DNA from 3 places in the uncultured Ruegeria sp. genome. Region 2 is predicted to be linked to each of the others. Evidence: riboswitches for the same ligand, from Rfam matches in the RefSeq annotation. Region 2 holds a riboswitch; each other region holds the start of a gene.
The links. A riboswitch is a leader RNA that binds a small molecule or an ion and turns the genes downstream of it on or off. The one in region 2 is predicted to bind cobalamin.
Positions count from the first base shown of each region.

Region 1 (6,677 bases), on a different contig from region 2:
AGGTCGAAGACTATTCGGTGCAGGGGCGACATTTCACCTTCGGTCAGGCCGGTTCCCAATCCAATAGCTGCCAACACGTCCGAAACTGGGATCGGTGTGGTGCCATAGATAGTGGACAACAGCAAAAGGGCGGTCAGAACGACCGCCCCCAGCCCTACTATCCGGCCTGTATGGCCCATGTCAGTTGATTTCCGGGTGCATCGCCCGCACCATTTTCTCGATGGCTTCGATATTCGCCGGCCCGGGCGTCAGTTCTTCGTATCGCAACCCGATCCAGCGCTCGTTCTTGACCGCATCGGTTTGCGACATCACTGGATGGTCCTGAAGAAATTTGAACGTATCCGCCGCCCCATTGCCGGTTTGGTAGTCCAACAACACCAGAAACTCGGGGTTTGATGCGGCAACAGCTTCCCACGAGGTGCGGCCCCAGCTGGTGTCCAGATCGTGGGTGACGTTTTCGCCACCGGCGGCAGCGATCATCGCGTCAGGTATGGCAAACTTGCCTGCCGTAAAGGGCGCGTCCGCCGGACCGTCCAACAGGAAGACGCGAGGCTTTGCCAGATCAGCGGTCCGTGTTTCGATGTCCGATAGCTGATCTTTCCATTCGGTGACCAGCGCTTCGGCCTTGTCTTCAACATGCATGACCTTGCCCAGGCGCAATACATCGTCAAACAGAAGGTTCATGCTGGCGTCGGGGCGATCCTTGTCCAGATGCACGCAGCTTTCTGTCAGGATCATGGTTTTGATGCCAAAGGGCGCCAACGTGTCGGGCGTCACGTCGCCACCTGGCTTCATGCCATAGTACCAACCGGCGAAGAACAGATCCGGCTCGACAGCCACCAAATTCTCGATCGTGGGGTATTTTGGGGCAAGTTCAGGGATTTCGCCACGCAGCGCATCAAAATCTGGGCTGGTTTTGTACCAACCCGTGATCCCGGTCAGACCAACAATCTTGTCTTGCAGACCCAACGCAAAGGCCATGTCGGTCATATTCATATCGTGCACAACCAACCGCTCGGGCATTGTGTCAAACACCAATGGCTCACCGCAGTTGTCCACGGACATTTCGTGCGCCGCTGCACCGTTGGCCAGGCCGGTGATCAACGCCACAGGCCAGAGTTTCTGCATCATGATAAACTCCTGTTATGATGTCAGTTTTCGTTTTCGGATGTCGAGTGCCGGGATCAAGCGGCCTTCATGCTGGAAGCACAAATAGTCCACTCCAAAGGTGTCCCGGACGCGATCCGGGGTCAGCACTTCAGTCACAGGCCCGAACCCTGTCAGACGGGTGGTTTTCATCAACGCAACATGGGTGGCAAACTCGGGGATCATGACCAGATCGTGGACAATCATGACCACTGTCACACCCAAATTTGCGACCAATGAGAGCATATGCCCCTTGGCGTCCGGATCCAGGTGATTGGTTGGTTCGTCCAGGAACAGCAGCGACGGGTTTTGCGCCAGGGCACGCGCAATATGCGCGCGCTGCCGTTCGCCGCCTGACAGCATCCGCATTGATTTACCGGCCAAATGGGTCAGCTCGGTTATCGCAAGAACCCGGTCCAGATCTGCTTTGTGGTCAGCCGCTGACCGGTCAGCCTGAATGGGTATTTGGCCCAGTGCAACGTAGTCCCGCAGCCTCAAGCGGCCGTCCGGCAATTCCTGTTGGCCGACCACGGCAATGGTCCGCGCCCTTTGCTGCGCTGACAAGCTACGTAGGCTTTGGTTGCGGATACGCACATCGCCCAGGGCAAGCCGTTCAACACCGCATAACAGGTTCAAGAGGGTGGTTTTCCCGGCACCGTTTGGTCCGGCGATGGCCAGAACCGCGCCCTCGTCGAGATTGAAGGACACGTCCTTAAGCAGGACGTCGCCATTCAATGCATAATATCCAAGGCCTTCGGCGGTCAAAAAGCTCATGACCCGTTCTCGGCAGGCAAACATGGCAACCGCGAGAGTGTTTTGGTGAGCAGGGCAGGCGGGCGCTCGGACGCGCTGGTCCAACCGTCCTCACTGTCGAGATACTGATGGGCAAACTCGGCCACTGCGGTCAGATCCTTTAGGCTTGTGATTTCACCGAAAAGATACTGCGCTTTCTGCTTCGCCTGTAGGCCAACAGTCATGGGCCGTTCACACCCTGCCATGCATGCGATCAGTCGCGTCGCAAATCCGGTTGGCAGCTGCTCATCCAGCAGTTTTTGCGCTGTTTCAGCCGCCACTGGTCCCTGGCAGGTTGAGCAGATTAGTACAAAGTGGTCAGGAGTATCGGACATAGCAGTCCCCGCCACTCAAAAAATGCGGACAGAAAGTGCAAGTCTTGTGAACACGCAGACGCGCCATCATAGCCTCCTTCCAGGACGCCCCGCCCCGGGTTGGTTGAACATCTGATGGCAGGTCTCCTGACTTGCGGGTCGTCGCTTGGCCAACCTTCCCGACCCTCTGGGCCAGTGGTGATTTGGCGTCGCTCACCGCCTACAGTTGCGGGGGCAGTCACGGAATTGGCCCGATTGTCGTGGGCCGCACCGCATTCCCATTTTCATCCCCAAGGAAAACCTAAGGGAACCATCCCGGCCAGCTAGTCTGGTGTCGCATCGATTGTCAAGCGTCAGGTCATGGCCAGCGCGGCGTCACTGAACCACACGTAGAGAAGGGCGTCGTGTCGATTGCCTTTGGTGATCGCCGCTGATGGGAAACCGGCTGGCCAATGTCAGCCCGGCTTGAAGCAGATGTGCATCGGGATACCCACCGGTAACCTGACCAACGGCGTCTCGCGCAGCGGGTGTTTCATCGCGTCGCATGTGATGTAGCATTTTCAGCAACGCTCTCTCATCACAAGTGACTTCCCGCCGGTCTTCCAGGCTCAGAGGATCTTTGAAAGCCAGCCCGTCAGTTCGGCAATGCAAGGCGGCCTTGATGACTTTGAAAACAAGGTGCGCAAGATTGAGGCCCTGATCGTGCCCCCACTTTTCGATTGCGACCGAGTATGCATGTTGCCAGGCTTGGGTTGTGGGCTCCGAAAAGCTGAGGATGAAATGCCGCATGACGGGAAGAAGGCCCCGTTCGAAATCATCGAAATCCCGCGATGCATTGGGTGCGCGCGCTTCGCTTTGTCCGGAGGTGGAGAAACTCATGCGCGCCGCCTTTCCGTTTTTACTGAATGGTTGGACAGGCTTTGAACGTTTTCGGGCAGATCGCATTCGGCGATTGGGGTTTCCCGCCGCGGTGATGCTGCGTGGGCTGGGAATCTGAGGGCGGCCTCAATTGCCTGCGGCAACTTTGGCTTCAGCGCACATCCGTGGCGGCTGGCGATAGTATCCATGGCCAATAGGTCGGTGAGTGTTTTTGTCATTATCGTCTCTCGGTCTCTGGTCCTTGACCGGGCGTGATTCCGAGGGATCTGACTGGGTCACACGTTATCTGACAAAAAGAGTCGGAAATGACAAGAGGAGTTGCGTCGCAAATTTACCCAGCTTCAGGCTTGGGTCAGTAGTCGGCGACCAGCAGGAAATCGGGATCAGTATCTTCCTCGATCGTCGCAAAGCGGGGGATTGGCTCTTCGAAAACGTTGTCCGTGCGATCATCGTTAACGGTAGAAACCTCTCCGATGAGGCAATCGCCGTGTTCCGCCCAGAAAGCATGCCAAATGCCGGGCATCAGCGTCACGCTTGCGCCGGGTTTCAAACGCAGGAGTTCGCCCGGCTGAATTGTCACCGGGCAGCCATCGCTTGGGACGGTCACGGGGTTGTCACGATCGACACCCCCATCTGGGTTCGATGGATAGACTTCCATGACCAGATCACCGCCACCGCGATTGATAATATCCTCGGCCTTGATGACATGACGGTGCATCGGTGACAGCTGTTTATCACGTGAAATCAAAAGCTTTTCAGCGTATAGCATACCACGACCTTGGTTCAGGTCGCCAACGTCTCCGTTGCGCAGGGTGAACAGGAATAGACCGAGGTCATCAAATTTTCCCTGACCATAGTCGGTGATGTCCCAGCCCAACCCGCGTTCGCGGATATTTTCCGCCTTGGGGCCGCGCATTTGTTTCGGAGACCAGTCCGCGAACGGTGGTAGAGCAAAACCAAAAGACTGGATGAAGCTATGGGCCTCAGCTTTGATGCGGTTGATGTCGGATCTTTTCATTGTGCTTGCCTCACCAGATCAAAGCTCATGAGCCCACGGTGGGTTTGCCCCGGCACGGGATACGGTTACCCCGGCAATTTTGGTGCCCAACGCAAGGGCTGCGCGCAAACTGTCGGCGGTCAGACCAAGTAAGCCGGATTTGCTCAGGTGGCCCGATCGGTGTAGTTCTGCAACAACCCCAGCATTGAACGTATCGCCTGCGCCAACTGTGTCCACGACCTGCACGGGTTTGACTGGAACAGAGGTCTCAGTGCCATCCGCCAGATAACCCGTTGCCCCGTCGCCGCCCCGTGTGACAATGACCACCGAAGGCCCAGCCTGAAGCAACAGTGGTACCTTTTCAGCGTGGCTTTCGGGGCCTGGGATAATCCAGTCCAAATCCTCGTCAGATACTTTGATCATGTCGGCCTGCGCCACCATGCGGTTCAGGCGCGTGCGATACCGGGTCTGGTCCTTGATGAACCCAGGCCGAATATTCGGGTCCAGCATAACCGCACTTTCTGATCCATGGCGATGCAACAGGGCAGCATAGGCGTCGGCGCAAGGCTCGCAAGCCAGGCTGATTCCGCCGAAATATAGCGCGGACACAGACGAAAGCTGGGTCGGCATATCTTCGGCTTGCAGCATCCGACCTGCGGTGTTTTCGTCAACAAAATTGTACGAGGCTTGCCCGTCCTGCAGTTGGACAAAGGCCAGGGTTGTGGGGCGGTCTGAGGTGATGACATGCGATGCATCCACGTGGCTGGCCTGTAACGAATCTGCCAATTGTTGTCCGAACATGTCCGAAGACAGCCCCGTCAGCATTCCCACCGGCGCACCCAACCGTCCCAACGCAATGGCCGTATTGAAGATCGCCCCACCGGAATGCGGAACAAAACCGTTTGCGCCCGAAACCGTTGGTTCGGCGATCATGTCGATCAGGGCTTCACCGCAGCACAGGATCATCCCGGGGTCCTCTTCTGAAATATGTATGAGGCGGCAAGCTTACCGCATAAGCGCATTTTTGCAGAAGTTGTTAGCGCCAACAATGCCAAATTCAGGTTGCTCTGAAACATAAAGGTTCATTGACTGACGCAGCTCACTAAAACGGCCACCGCCGTTAAACGCCTCGCGAAACTCACGGCCAAACAACCAGCGGTTTTTTTCCGCGACGCCACCGACCAGAAATACGCCCCCTGTAGGCATCAGAGTGACAGCCATGTCACCCATCAAAGCACCAAGATGCGTCGTGAAGATCTGGGCCGCTTGCACCGCCACTGCATCAGCCCCGCTGCGCGCATCTTGCAAGATTTCTTTTGCGGACCTGAGCGGTGTATCGCATTGACCGGCCGCCATACCTGTGGCCTGGTATAAGATCGGCAACCCAGTGCCACTTAGAAACATCTCGGCTTCCAGCGCCAGACTGTCACCAAAAAAGCTATTTGGCGCGATGCAACGGGCTGCATCAAAAATTTCAACTTCTTCGCGATGACGAGGCGACAGACCGACATGCCCGCCTTCGCCGGACACGGTATGATAATGACCTTCTGAATAGAGCAGCGCCCCAACGCCAAGCCCGGTCCCGGGCCCGACAACCAGTCGTGTGCCAGCCGGGGGGGTGGCTTCCCCTTGCAAAACGGCGACCTCTGCGCTGGTCACTTCGGCGACCGACCATGCGGCCGCCGTGAAATCGTTGATCACATAGGTATGTTTGGCGCCGGTCGCTTCGTGCAGTTCTGCTTCGGACAGATCCAGATTCGCGTTGGTCAGGCGAATAGTTCCGCTCCTGACCGGGCCTGCTCCGGCGGCGACAACGGCCTGAGGATCGGTCCCAATCTCGTCGCGCAAACTGTGCAGGGCATCCAGGAGATCCGGCAATGTGCCGGTGGGGTGTCTGCGAAGATCGGTCAATAGACCGTTTGAGACAACACCTAGGCGGGTGTTCGTGCCACCAACATCCGCCACCAGATTCCAGTGTTCATGAACCGAACCAGCAGGTTGTGCCAGAGCCAACGCGACGCGATCCGTTGTTTTGAGTGCGGACTTCAGCGCTTGGAAAGACGCTTTGGGTGTTCTTTCAAGAGTTTCAAAATCCACATCCACCAACCCAAAACGCTTTTCGTACCCGTAGGCCCATTCGTAGTTGTCGAGCAATGACCAGATAAAATAACCGTCGATCGGGACACCCTGGTCCAATGCGTCCTGAACGGCCGAAAAGTGCTGGTTTAGATAGTCGATACGGTCATCATCCTGCCGACGTTCCGGGCTGGCCATACCGTTTTCGGTAACGTAAATTGGCAGGTCGCCCGTGTATTCCTTCTGCGTCCGCGTCAGGAACCTGGTCAGAGCGGCTGGGTCGATTTCCCATCCCATTTGCGTTTTAGGCAGCGGACCCGGGACCTCTTTCAAGTTTGGCCAGGCCGTGTTTGCAGGGGCAATGAGTTTGCGGGTGTAGTAGTTCAACCCACACCAGTCGACGGGCGCACCAATGGTTTCAAAATCATTTTGCCAGCCAGAGGGCAGGTAAGGCGCCAGACCTTCCAGAACAT
Region 1 covers NZ_CANLDZ010000007.1:105,828-112,504, forward strand. The annotation lists gene Q1B13_RS11890 (iron ABC transporter permease) at 1-179, opposite strand, end outside; gene Q1B13_RS11895 (ABC transporter substrate-binding protein) at 181-1,131, opposite strand; gene Q1B13_RS11900 (ABC transporter ATP-binding protein) at 1,144-1,920, opposite strand; gene Q1B13_RS11905 (DUF1636 domain-containing protein) at 1,917-2,273, opposite strand; cobalamin riboswitch at 2,372-2,582, opposite strand; gene Q1B13_RS11910 (hypothetical protein) at 2,628-3,131, opposite strand; gene Q1B13_RS11915 (hypothetical protein) at 3,128-3,349, opposite strand; gene Q1B13_RS11920 (D-lyxose/D-mannose family sugar isomerase) at 3,484-4,149, opposite strand; gene Q1B13_RS11925 (carbohydrate kinase) at 4,168-5,094, opposite strand; gene Q1B13_RS11930 (ROK family protein) at 5,134-6,093, opposite strand; partial or broken gene Q1B13_RS11935 (GH1 family beta-glucosidase) at 6,163-6,677, opposite strand, start outside.
Region 1: another riboswitch for cobalamin. It lies ahead of Q1B13_RS11905 (DUF1636 domain-containing protein); the one in region 2 lies ahead of Q1B13_RS04630 (DUF1636 domain-containing protein).

Region 2 (6,677 bases):
ACCAAGCGGCGTCGAGAGATAGACAATATGGTTCTGTCAGTCGTGCGCACGGAGTTGGCCAATCGTCGAACGTTGCTGGCTTACGTGAAAACCGCGTTAGGCCTGGCTATCGCTGGGCTGGGTTTGCTGCATTTTTACGAAGCACAGTCGATGCAAGTCGGCATCGGGCTTTTGACATTTCCGGTTTCGGGCCTGGTGTTAGTTTTAGGCGGCCTGGATTATCTGCGTACAAAGCGTTTAATTGAAGCGGAAAAGCGTGACTCGGGTGTTGTCTGACACCACTTGCGGTATCGTTGGAGTGCATTCACCTGACTACAGCCCGCTGGCTCCCAAGCTTCAACAATAAGGAGCGGTGGAAAACTCAGGTCGGGTGGTGCACCCTTAAGGCTCGCAACCAGATAAGAGGTCTCAGTATGCCCCAGTACAACGATATGTTCGAACTATCCGTCGAGGATATAGATATTATCGAAGACTCGCTTCGCCGCGCCTTGAATTCCCTGACCCATGAGCCGCCCAACGAAGACGATGTCGGAAAAGCTGAAAGGAAAGAGTATCGACACAGGATTAGCGACCTTCTTGGACGGCTTCACGACCAGAAAATTTTCTACCGGCCAAAAACCGGAGTCTATGTTGGCGGATAGTGCCCGTCCGTTGCCCCGCTCTGTTGAACCGCTACAAATCCTTTTACGCTGCAGTGGCGGCGTAGCGCCATGGGAGGAGTTCGTCGAGGCGTATGATCTTGTGGTCGACGATTTTGGCGAGGACCCAGGCAAGTCACGCCTGGAGATCGACGCTTTTGAGTTTGGCGGTCTCAATCAGGGTGAAGGTGATGGCCATTGCTTTGCAGCCACTTTCTGAGCCAGCGAACATCCAGTTTTTCCGGCCTATGGCCATGGGTTTGACGGCACGTTCGGTCGTGTTGCTATCCAACTCCAGGTGCCCGTTCTCGAGATAAGGTCGCGCTTTTGGTATCCTGCTAAGGGCGTAACGTATCGCTTGGGCCAATGGGGATTCTCCAGAAATCTTGGGCAATTGTGCACGTAGCCAAATCTCCAGATCATCGAAGACCTGTTTTGCGTGCGATTGCCGCGGCGCGATGCGATCGTCGGGCGGTTTGCCCCGCGCCTCTTACTCAAAGCCATAAAGCTCTGCGAGCCGACGGATGACCTCCTCCGCGATAGTATTGCCCTGGGATGCAAACACATCCACAAACTCGCGCCTTACATGCGCCATGCAGGCCATTTCATCGGCCATATCGTGACCTAACAAGCCGTTGAACCCGGAGTAGTCATCCGCGTGGATCCATCGCTTGTAGCCTGCAAGGTGGCTGACGGGATGCTCAACCTTGCGATCAATGGTAGACTGATACCAGGCACCGGGCGGTGTTTGGCCCGAGCATGGCCGCCCGTCGCGCGCATAGGTCCAGACCCGGCCCTTTTGGTCTTCTTTTGCCCCGGTGTCTGCATCTTCACGGGCGTATCGTCAGCAAAGAGCGCATCTCCACGCCGGACGATCCGCCCGATCTCATCGGCGAGGGGTTCAAGCAGTGCTGTTGACCGGCGAACCCAATCGGCCATTGCCGAGCGATCCAGATCAGTGCCCTCCCGGGCGTAAATCTGCGATTGCGGCTACTATGGAAGATGATCGACAGACTTTGAGACCAGCACATGAGCCAAGGGGCCTGGTCCTCGGCGCGCGTTCAGCCTCGTCGCTCTGATGTTTGGTGATAAGGGTTCGACTAGGCGTTGCAGTATGAACTATGCAGACAGTTCTGGCTTTACGTCGGCGAGCGGCGTCGGAGTCTGTAAGCATAGCGATCGCCGCGTTATTGACGTTATGCGGTGAGGTTTGCCGGAATACTTGGAATAAGGGTTGTTTATTGACAATAGTCACACTGACTTGCGCGTTGAGCAACACAAAGTGAGACACGCAAGCCAACCTCACCCCCCCAATAATCATGTCTATTCAAAGGTTTAGAGAAATGATACCGGGTCCGGCGCTCGCCTCCATCCACTTGATCCAAATCGGCTTTGTGCAAGCCATTGGCAAATCGTTTTGCCCAAGCAGGTGACAAAGTTAATCTGCGACGCGACCTTGTGGAACGACCGGGTAGCCGACTCTTTCTCTTCGTGGTCTTGCCTCTCAAACTGGGACCTCGGGGTGGTGAAATCCAAATCGGTCTCTGACAGCGCTTCGACGCCCGCGCTTTGGCGGGCCTCGAGCGATCATGACGCCCAGAGACGCTGGCAGGTCGCTTTTCATCCCCGGCTCCTCACCATACGCGTAACGCGCTTGACAAGCGGCCCACGCGTGCCGCATGTCCCTTTCGTTGGTGTCTGCGACAGCAGATGAAAAGGGAATGCGTCAACGGGTCTACCGCCAAACGCAGCCGCCCCCGCGACCGTGACCGGAGAGGGTGCCCAATGCCACTGGCCAATTGGCCGGGAAGGCGGGACATCCGGCAGAGCCTAGGCTCTGACATCCGCAAGCCGGGAGACCTGCCAGCACCCGAAGACCAGACCGGACGGGGTGTTCCGGTGTCGGGACCATAGCGAACAGCGTGGCCCGCATGAAACCCCGTCCCCCAGTGAACCGATAAGGGGGATGAGAGACGTGACCGAGACCACACCAGTCGAACTGCTGGTTTGCACAACTTGCCGACGTGGATTGCCCATCGAAGACGATGCGCAGCGCCCCGGCACCTTACTGCACAAAGCGCTAGAACAGGCAGAATTGCCCGACGGCGTGAAACTGAAGCCCGTGGAGTGCCTGTCGAACTGCAATCAGGGCTGTTCGATCGTCCTGCGCGGCGGGCCAACCCGCTGGACTTTCGTCTACGAGAACCTGAACGAAGATGACGATGTCGACATCATCGTCGAAGGTGCCACTAGATACCTGGCGGCCGAAGATGGCCTGGTAAAATGGCGCGAGCGTCCTGAACACTTCCGCAAGAATTGTGCGGCCCGTATTCCCCCGATTGGAGCCCTGGAATGAGCAATCTCGAAAAACTCCCCGTCACTGTGATCACCGGCTTCCTGGGTTCGGGCAAAACGACGCTGGTCCGCCATCTGATGCAGAACCCGCAGGGTAAGCGTCTGGCGATTGTGGTCAACGAGTTTGGCGATGTGGGCGTAGACGGCGACATCCTGAAATCCTGTGCGATCCCGGATTGCCCGGCCGAGAATATCATGGAACTGGCCAATGGGTGCATCTGTTGCACGGTGGCCGATGATTTTATCCCGACCATCGAGGCGCTGATGGCGCTGGAACCGCGCCCGGATCATATTCTGATCGAAACCTCGGGTCTCGCCCTGCCGAAACCGTTGCTTAAGGCTTTCGACTGGCCAGATATCCGCTCGAAGATCACCGTGGATGGCGTAATTGCTCTGGCGGATGCCGAGGCTGTCGCCGCCGGTCGGTTTGCGCCGAACGTCGAGGCAGTCGACGCCCAGCGCATGGCCGATGAGTCCATTGACCATGAGACGCCGCTGTCCGAAGTGTTCGAAGACCAGATCTCCTGCGCTGACATCATCTTGCTGACCAAACCTGATCTGGCAGGTCCTGAAGGTGTGGCGAAAGCCAAAGAGGTCATCGCGGCCGAGGCCCCACGGCCCCTGCCCGTTGTCGAGGTTGCGGAAGGTGCGGTGGATGTGCGCGTTGTGCTTGGGCTTGGGGCAGCTGCCGAGGATGACATGGACGCCCGCCCGTCACATCATGACGGCCATGATGATCACGAACATGATGATTTCGAAAGCGTCATCGTCGATCTTCCGGAACAGGCCGATCCTGCCGAACTGGTCGCCAATATCGAACGTCTTGCGAATGAGCTGAATATCCTGCGGGTCAAAGGCTATGCGGCCGTTCAGGGCAAACCCATGCGTCTGCTGGTGCAGGCCGTCGGTGCCCGTGTGCGTCACCAGTACGACCGTCCATGGGGGCCGGGTGAAGAGCGCCGTTCGCGTCTGGTGGTGATCGCCGAGCATGACGACATCAAAGAGGCTGAAATTCGCGATATCCTGGTGGGTGTAACCGAGGCTGCCGAATAAGCCATGCACGTCGTCTTCCGCGAAAGCCACGGGTTAGAGGAAACCGAGACCCCAACCGATCTGGGCCAAAGCCCGGCGGATCTGATTGTGCTGTCCTTTTCCGACAGTGATCTTGGCGCTTTTGCGGCAGGCTGGCATCGCGGTGGCGGATCCGAGGGTCGGATGCCGACGCTGCGGCTTGCGAATCTGACGGCGTTGAAGCACCCACTTTCTGTTGACACATACGTGGAACAAACACTGGAAGGCGCCAAAGGCATTTTGATCCGCCTTATTGGCGGCGTGCCTTACTGGTCCTATGGCCTACAACAGGTTCTGTCACTGGCCCAAACCAAAGACATCGCACTGGCTGTGCTGCCAGCGGATGGGCGTGAAGATACGCGGCTTGACGACTATTCGACCCTGCCCGTCTCGACCTTACGGCGGTTGGCGCATCTGTGTGACACCGGGGGCGAAGTCGCGGCGCAGGCGGCACTGGCGCAGATGGCGTTGGCAGCAGGACTTTATGCCGGGCCTGTAATGGGGTCCAAGGCAATTCCCGAATGCGGTGCATGGTGCCCGGATCGTGGTGTGATTCCAGCCGAAGCCGCGTTTGTTGGCGATGCCCGGCGCGCGCTTGTCACGTTTTACCGCGCTTACCTGACCTCGGCGGACACCGCGCCGGTTGCTGCGCTGATCCGCAGCCTGCGTGGCCGGGGGGTGGACGCCGTTGGGATGTTTGCACCGTCCCTGAAGGCACCAGCTGCGGCAGATTGGTTGCGGGATCAGGTCGTCGCGCTGAACCCGTCAGCCATCATTAACGCCACCTCATTCTCGGGTAAGGGCGCGTCGGGTACGTCACCGCTGGACGCTGCGGGCGTGCCCGTGTTTCAGGTCGCCCTGTCAACCGCGCGCCGCAAGGCGTGGGCCGAGGCAGAACGCGGCCTCTCTCCAGCCGATCTCGCCATGCATGTGGTTCTGCCCGAAGTGGACGGGCGGGTGTCAGCAGGCATCGCCTCGTTCAAGGAACCGGGAAAACGCGATCCGCATCTGGAGTATTCTCGTTTTGCCCACCGCGCCGATGCCGAACGGATTGAGGCGATTGTCGACCGGGTAATAGGTTGGCTGAACCTCAGCGAAAAACCTGTGGCCAAGCAAACGCCTACTCTGGTTCTTTCAACCTATCCCGGCAAGGACTGGCAAATGGCCCATGCTGTCGGGCTGGACGCACTGGCCTCTGCCGAGGCTATGTTGAGTGATTTGCAGGCGGAAGGCTACGACACTGGCCCGGCTGAGCCGATAACCGAAACCTTGCTGGACGCCCGGATATCTTGGCCGTTGGAGGACTACCTGTCGGCGCTTGCGGACCTGCCCGAGCAGTTGCGATCAGACCTCGAAGCCGTCTGGGGCCAACCTGAGGACGACCCTGCCCTAACTGATGGCGCGTTTCGCTTTACCGCGCTTCGACGTGGAAAGGCTTTCGTAGCATTGCAACCGGAGCGCGGCACACCCGAGCTGCGAGACGATGAATATCATGATCTGTCCCGGACTCCGCGCCACGGATACGTCGCCTTTTACCTGTGGCTGCGAAAGTGTCTTGGCACCGATGCTCTGATCCATATTGGCGCACATGGGACGCTGGAATGGCTGCCGGGTAAGTCCGTAGCCCTGTCCGCGACGTGTTGGCCCGAGGCACTGATCCGCGATCTGCCGGTGATCTACCCCTTTATCGTGAACGACCCCGGCGAGGCCGCACAGGCCAAACGCCGGATCGGAGCGGTCACGCTGGGGCACATCCCGCCACCGATGAAGGAAAGCGGCACGCCGGACCGGATGGTTCGTCTGGAATCGCTGTTGGATGAATTTTCGAACGCCGATGGGCTGGATCCAAAGCGCCGCGACAGATTGCAGGAAGACATCCGCGACGAAGCGAAAGCCATCGGGTTGGAGAACGATCTCAGCCTCAACCAAGCCAGTTGCACCGCCGAGGCGATCACCCGCATCGATCGATTTGTCTGCGATATCAAAGAAAGCCAGTTCGGAGACGGGTTACATATCTATGGCCGCAAACCTGCCGTGTCAGCCAGCTTCGATACCGAACCGTCAGCCGACGCAGAACGCTCTGCGTTGCTGGATGCGCTGGCTGGAAAACGGATTGAGGCAGGCCCTTCCGGTTCACCTTATAGGGGACGGTCCGACGTGCTACCGACCGGGCGGAACCTATATACCACCGATCCGAGGTCGGTGCCGACCCGCGCGGCCTATACCCAAGGTGTGAAACTGGCCGAAGAACTGGTCCGCCGGCATCTGCAAGAAGAAGGCGACTACCCCAAGGGCCTGATCGTTGACCTGTGGGGGTCCGCCACCATGCGCACCGCGGGCGAAGAATTCGCCATGGCGCTGCACCTGCTGGGTGTAAAACCGGTCTGGGATCCAGGATCTGAACGCGTTTCGGGCATCGAAGTCTTGCCGATCACCGATTTGGACCGCCCGAGGCTGGACGTAACGCTGCGCGTCTCTGGCCTGTTTCGCGACGTATTTCCAACCCTGTCGGCCTTGTACGGTCAGGCCGTGCGTGCCTTGTCGGACCGCGACGAAGCGGCAGACTGGAACCCGTATGCCGGTCTCGCGCCTGCTGCGCGGGTCTATGGCCCG
Region 2 covers NZ_CANLDZ010000002.1:378,799-385,475, forward strand. The annotation lists gene Q1B13_RS04605 (DUF202 domain-containing protein) at 1-276, shown strand, start outside; gene Q1B13_RS04610 (hypothetical protein) at 414-641, shown strand; gene Q1B13_RS04615 (hypothetical protein) at 652-858, shown strand; partial or broken gene Q1B13_RS04620 (IS66 family transposase) at 775-1,577, opposite strand; cobalamin riboswitch at 2,314-2,521, shown strand; gene Q1B13_RS04630 (DUF1636 domain-containing protein) at 2,605-2,994, shown strand; gene cobW (cobalamin biosynthesis protein CobW) at 2,991-4,046, shown strand; gene cobN (cobaltochelatase subunit CobN) at 4,050-6,677, shown strand, end outside.

Region 3 (6,677 bases), on a different contig from region 2:
CTTGGACTGGCTTGAGATGTCTGCAGGCACCTTCAACCAAGTCTCACCGGGTACAGAAAACAACCTGATAAATCCCGGGCGGGCCGGGCATAATTTCGATGTTCTCTTTGGCTTATCTTATCAAATCGATCCATCAAAACCGCCTCGATTTGACGCGGATGGGACGCTGATCAATCAGAACTATGGCCGGATCAAGAATGTAACGTTTGAAGGAAACACGCTCCGACCGGATCAGAAATTCGTCGTGGCCCTCAACAACTACCGGGCCAACGGCGGCGGTCACTTTCCATTCATTGCGAACGCTCAACCGATCAGTTTGCCGCCATTGGATATAAAAAGCGCATTGCGGGACTATTTGTCAAAACACCTGCCAGCGGATCCGATGGAACAAGCACCCTATCCCTTTGCGATTCTGCCTCTATCAGGTGCGTGCGCGATTCTCAGGACGGGCCAGGGCGCGCTCAGGCATCTGGGCGAGTTGGATGTGTATTCGCCCCAGGTGCTAGGCACCGATGCGGATGGTTTCGTGCGTATCCGCCTGACGCTCTGACGGGTTGTCTTTTTCTCAAGCTTTCCCTATATCGACACCTGAGAGGTTGGCGCGGGCGAGCGCCTCGCCAACCTGGTCAGATCCGGAAGGAAGCAGCCACAACGAGCCCCGCTTGGGTCGATGTCCAACCTCTCACTTGACGCTAGACACCAAAGAGCATTGGCCGAAGGAGGGCTTTTATGATTGTAGCAGACACCCTTCGGGCAGCCCGGTTCTAGTACTCGAACCTCAAACCGCCTGAACACATAGCCGACAGGTGCGCGCATGCCATCTGTCCGGGTTACTGTACCTGAACACAGGCAGAACAATGTCCATATTTCTATCGGACCTGGGATGGTCCCACCACTTTGCCGCACAACACGCGGCCAATTCGTCTTGCGTACCGTTTCGTATCACAGCCGTTCATCGCGATCGCCTGACCGGGCTGGGCACGGATGGCGAAACACCTCTGCTCACCCTTGACCGACCGACAGGCGATTATGCGGTCGGAGACTGGGTGCTGGCGGACGAACACAATCGCATTCGGACCCTGCTGGATCGGCGCAGCGTCCTGAAACGCCGCGCAGCCGGCACCGGCGCCGAAGCGCAACTGATAGCAGCAAATGTCGACGTGCTGTTTATTGTCAGTTCGTGCAATGCTGATTTCAACTTACCCCGGTTGGAACGATACTTGGCACTGGCCAATCAAGCTGGATGCTATCCGGTCATTGTGCTGACCAAGGCCGATGTATGCGATGATCCGAACACATACATTGCTCAAGCTCAGACTTTGGCACCTGTTGTGACGGTTGTTGCAATCAACGCGCTGGATCAGACAGAAGTCCAGCAGGTCCTGTCCTGGTGCCCGTCCGGCCAGACCGCAGCGCTGGTTGGATCTTCGGGGGTCGGCAAGACGACACTGGCCAATGGGATGACGGGTCAAGACGAGGCAACCGCAGGCATTCGCGAAGATGATGCGCATGGTCGACATACGACAACCTCACGCGCGCTGCATCGCATGCGAAACGGTGGCTGGCTGATTGACACGCCCGGAATGCGTGCCTTGCGTTTGCTAGACGCGCAAGACGGCGTGGATGAGGTGTTCTCAGACGTTTTAGAGTTGGCGAGCAAGTGCCGCTTCTCGGATTGTCAGCATATCGCGGAACCAGATTGCGCAGTTCAAGGTGCCATTGAAGACGGCGTGCTGGACGCTTCGCGTCTGGAACGATGGAGAAAACTGCGACGTGAGGATCAGCGAAACTCGGAAACCGTGGCCCAGTCCCGCGCGCGCGACAAGGCGTTTGGCAAAATGGTCCGTTCGGTGATGAAAGACAAAAACTCTCGCAACGGCCGATGATATCTGGGCGCCGAGTTTTCGGCGCCCATCCCTTACGCTATCAACCTAGGCCAGACAGCCGCATTCCGGCGGGCAAACGCCCCGATGTGACCGACTTCGGTTAGACCAAACTCAGACGCAGACAAAAGATGCTGTTTGGTGTCAGGGCCGTAAAGATCCGCCAGCCGCCACACTGCGTCCGGAGGGACCATCTCGTCATCTTCGAAGGCAAACAGGTCTGCGGGAGTTCCTGTTTCTGACCATTTGACCGCCGGTAAATCGAGGCCTATTTCAGGAACGTAATTCAATGGCGCCGTGCACCATTTGCGCCATTGCCAGTAAACCGAAGCTGGCAGGTCCGTGCCGAACCCGATGGCCTTTCCTGGCAGGTACCCCAAAAGACGCGCAAGCAAGGGTGCGTGCCCATACCAGAACAACCACGCCAGCGCACGATACGGCCAAGGGTGATCTTTCAGTGTGACCAGCCCCGAACATACCCCAATCATTCGGTCGATCTGACTAATGTCGGGTTGAACCGGGCCCAGCATCGCGCCCACCGAGTGACCGATGGTCCATTGCTTCGCTTTCGGAAAGCGCCGGCGCATCTCGGCCCTGGCCGCGGGCATATCAATCAGCGCCCAGTCTGCCATAGTGACTGTGGATTTGTTGAGATCTCCGGATAGAGAGTGCCCAAAGTCCCGGTAGTCATATGTCAGGCAGGCCATGCCCTGTTCTTCCGCCAGCCACTGCGCAAAATATCGGTAGTAATCTCGTGGAACTCCGGTTGCGCTGTTTAGAACAATAACGATTTCTGGCTCGGAAACTGGCCGATAGAGCCGTGCCGAAAGCATCGCCGGCCCGGACGGGAACCGAAAGTCTTCGGTCAATACCCTTTGCTGTGTGTCCAACATAGCGACCTCGGAAAAACTGAACCAATCGGTTCACCACGCTCAAATGGCACCAATTCCTGTACCCGAGTCAACACCAGTTCAGGTTGACCACACGTCCGCTTGGGATTGAGTAGGAGCGCAAGACATAAAGTCCAGCTTGACTCAGGGCACAATCAGACGCTAGCGATTGTGTGATGGTTCCTGCCCCCTACTAGGGGTCGGGATGAAAAGGGAACACGGTGCGGTTCTGACCGGATACTCCGGACGATCCAAATCCGCGACTGCCCCCGCAACTGTAAGCGGAAAGCAATGCCGAAATACCACTGGCCCAATGGCCGGGAAGGTCGGCAAAGCGATGACCCGCAAGTCAGGAGACCTGCCATCGGAACTGTAACCGAAACTCGGGCGGGGTGTCCGGGCAGGTCCTGACAGCACACCGCCGTCCTGCCTGATCCAAGCCCCTGTCCGCCGCGCAGAGGGCGCAAGATGATCTGGAAGACAAGAACCCACGAATACACAGCAACCGTTTGTCAACGGACAGGCAAGACATGCCCTGCACTGGCCCGAATGGCGCGCGCGATGGCACAGGCTATGGCAGAAGCTCATCCAGTCACCACTTCGGAATTCGAAATCGAAGGCAGCAGCGAGTTGACCTATTGTCCTGAGGGGTGCACTGCGCGGTTTCGGGCCCAGCCCGATCAGATGCGCGTGTTTTGCGGCACCGATGCCGCGGCAAACACCAAACAGCTGGACGATTATGCCAACATGATCTTTGGCACCGATATCCAGACCATGCCATCCGGGATCATCGCAACGCCGCCTTGCGCAATGCTCGAGGTTTTGGCTCTTAAACCTCGCGAACCCGTGCAGATGGCCGTGCAAATCTCAACCTGATCTGACGCTCACCTCTTCCAGGGTCGAACCGACGGCCCATGCCATTTGTTCGTCTGTTTCGACGGCACAGGGGCGCAAGGCGCGCAATCGTACCAGCGCCTTGTCGGGCTGTTCGCCACATTCGACCATCAGCCGTAGAACAAGCATTCCCGACCGGCCGCAACCGCCCTTACAGTGCAGCATGACACGACCGCCTCCAGACAAGGCATGGCGCACGGCAGAGCTGACGGACGGCCATTCATCCAGAACGGTGCGGGGTGGCGCGTTAAAGTCTTCGATTGGCAGATGAACCCATCGGCTAGCCCGACTTTGAATATCGCTGCCAAAGTCCTGCGCGCCGGCCTGAAACATCTCGACTTCGGTTGCCGTAGAAATCACAAGACCCGGCTTCCAGCTCGAGATTGTGTCCAGATCACCTGCGTAGTCCCCGCCGCGACCGGGCATTGATGTAAGGGCAAGCGTGCCTCCTCCAACTTGCAAGGCGTAGATCACCAGCTGAGACATGTAACGCTCTCCCCCCTTTAATTACCGTCGCGAAAAATAGTTCGTGAAATGTACCCCTCTAGCAATACGCGCATCCGGTCCGATTCCAAAATAAAAATCCTCGCACGCTGCTGTGGACGCGGGCGATGGTGACCACTACGCTGTGCCGAAGCCCCGAATCCGCCAGAGTAAACATGACCGACGCACCCAGCCCCGCCTATCAGGTTCTCGCCCGCAAATACCGCCCGGAAACCTTTGCTGATCTGGTGGGTCAGGACGCAATGGTGCGCACGCTGAAAAACGCGTTTGAGGCGGATCGGATCGCGCAAGCCTTCATCATGACGGGCATCCGCGGCACGGGGAAAACCACCACCGCACGCATAATCGCCAAAGGCATGAACTGCATCGGTTCCGACGGCGAAGGCAAACCAACAACCGAACCTTGCGGGCAATGCGAACATTGTGTGGCCATCATGGAAGGCCGTCATGTCGACGTTATGGAGATGGACGCCGCCAGCCGCACGGGTGTGAACGATATTCGCGAGATCATCGACAGCGTCCGCTACCGCGCCGCCAGCGCTCGCTACAAGATTTATATCATTGACGAAGTTCACATGCTGTCGACCAGCGCTTTCAACGCGCTGCTCAAGACGTTGGAAGAGCCGCCTGAACATGTGAAGTTCATCTTCGCCACCACCGAGATTCGCAAGGTTCCGGTTACGGTTCTGTCGCGCTGTCAGCGATTTGACCTGCGTCGGATTGAACCCGAAGACATGATAGGCCTGCTGCGCAAGATAGCAGCGGCCGAAAACGCCGAGATTGCAGATGACGCGCTGGCGTTGATCACGCGGGCCGCTGAAGGCTCGGCGCGTGATGCTACCTCTTTGTTGGATCAGGCGATTTCTCATGGCGCGGGCGAGACCACCGCAGATCAGGTGCGCGCCATGCTGGGTCTGGCAGACCGCGGACGCGTACTGGATCTGATGGATATGATCCTGCGCGGTGATGCAGCAGGGGCATTGACAGAGTTGAGCAGTCAATATGCCGAAGGGGCTGACCCGCTGGCAGTCCTGCGCGATTTGGCCGAGATCACACACTGGGTTTCGGTTGTGAAAATCACACCCGATGCAGCCGAGGATCCGACAGTATCACCGGACGAGCGCGCCCGTGGTCAACAAATGGCCGAGGCGATGCAAATGCGCGTTCTGACACGGATGTGGCAAATGCTGCTGAAAGCGCTGGAAGAAGTCTCCGCAGCCCCGAACGCCATGATGGCGGCGGAAATGGCTGTCATTCGTCTTACCCATGTGGCCGATTTGCCAAGCCCCGAAGAGCTGATCAAGAGGCTGCAAGACTCGCCACCTCCGACTGTTGGTGGACTGGGCGGAGGTGTCCCGGTGTCTGGAAAAAGCACTGCTCCCGTTCAGGCGAGTGCCGCAATTTCGACGTCTGCCATACCGGCCTCACACGGGTCGGGCGGTGCGCCTGTTGCCGCGCTTGCGCAGGATGTGCAAGCAGCACTCGCGCGCTATCCAACATTCGAGCACGTTGTCGAAATGATCCGCTCAAATCGGGATGTAAAGTTGCTGGTCGAGGTTGAAAACGGGGTGCGCCTTGTCTCGTACCAGCCGGGTCGCATCGAGTTTACGCCGGCTGCACCCGCCCCAACAGACTTGGCCCCTCGTTTGGGATCCGCGCTGCAACGTTGGACAGGCAATCGGTGGGCCGTTTCGATTGTGTCGCATGGTGATGCGCCCACTATTGGTGAAGTGCGCGATGCTTCCGAATTGGCCTTGAAAGCAACTGCATCTGAACATCCTTTGGTTCAAGCCGTTCTGACGCAGTTTCCCAAAGCCCGGATCACTAGAATTGAAACGCCGGAACAACGGGCAGCAAAGGTCGAGACAGAAGCCCTGCCCGAAGTTGAGGACGAATGGGATCCGTTCGAGGAAGACTGACGTCCAAACTGTCCAAACTGGATGAAACGAAACCGGGGCTCAACGGTAAGAAGGGCCTTGCCAAATACCTTGACGACGGGCGGGAAGCCCCTCGCCCCTTGTGCCGCACGGATGCCGTCCGTATTTAAGGCTCAAACCGATTTGCAGGAGAACAGCGATGCTCAAAGGACTCGGCGGTCTGGGCGATATGGCCAAGATGATGAAATCCGCACAGGATTTGCAGACCAAAATGACGGATATGCAGGAAGAGCTAAACAACATCATGGTTGTCGGCGAATCCGGCGCAGGGTTGGTCAGGGCCACTGCCTCGGCAAAAGGCGAGTTGAAAGGTCTGGACATCGACCCGTCGATCTTTAACGGGGACGACAAGGAAGTGGTCGAAGACCTGATCCTGGCCGCGATCAAAGACGCACAGGCCAAGGCCGCTGAACGCTCGCAAGATGAGATGGGCAGGCTAACAGAAAGCATGGGCTTGCCGAAAGACATCAAGCTGCCGTTCTGATACACCCGCCTGACGGGTTATCGGCCGGGCTCAACGCCCGGCCCATTTACGGGAGCGCGCCGGTGAGTTCGAACAGCGACATCGA
Region 3 covers NZ_CANLDZ010000024.1:47,699-54,375, forward strand. The annotation lists gene Q1B13_RS23280 (bifunctional 2',3'-cyclic-nucleotide 2'-phosphodiesterase/3'-nucleotidase) at 1-550, shown strand, start outside; RNA gene ffs (signal recognition particle sRNA small type) at 590-688, shown strand; gene rsgA (ribosome small subunit-dependent GTPase A) at 858-1,886, shown strand; gene Q1B13_RS23295 (hypothetical protein) at 1,919-2,776, opposite strand; cobalamin riboswitch at 2,934-3,154, shown strand; gene Q1B13_RS23300 (hypothetical protein) at 3,242-3,649, shown strand; gene Q1B13_RS23305 (protein-tyrosine phosphatase family protein) at 3,641-4,153, opposite strand; gene Q1B13_RS23310 (DNA polymerase III subunit gamma/tau) at 4,279-6,090, shown strand; gene Q1B13_RS23315 (YbaB/EbfC family nucleoid-associated protein) at 6,248-6,592, shown strand; gene recR (recombination mediator RecR) at 6,655-6,677, shown strand, end outside.
Region 3: another riboswitch for cobalamin. It lies ahead of Q1B13_RS23300 (hypothetical protein); the one in region 2 lies ahead of Q1B13_RS04630 (DUF1636 domain-containing protein).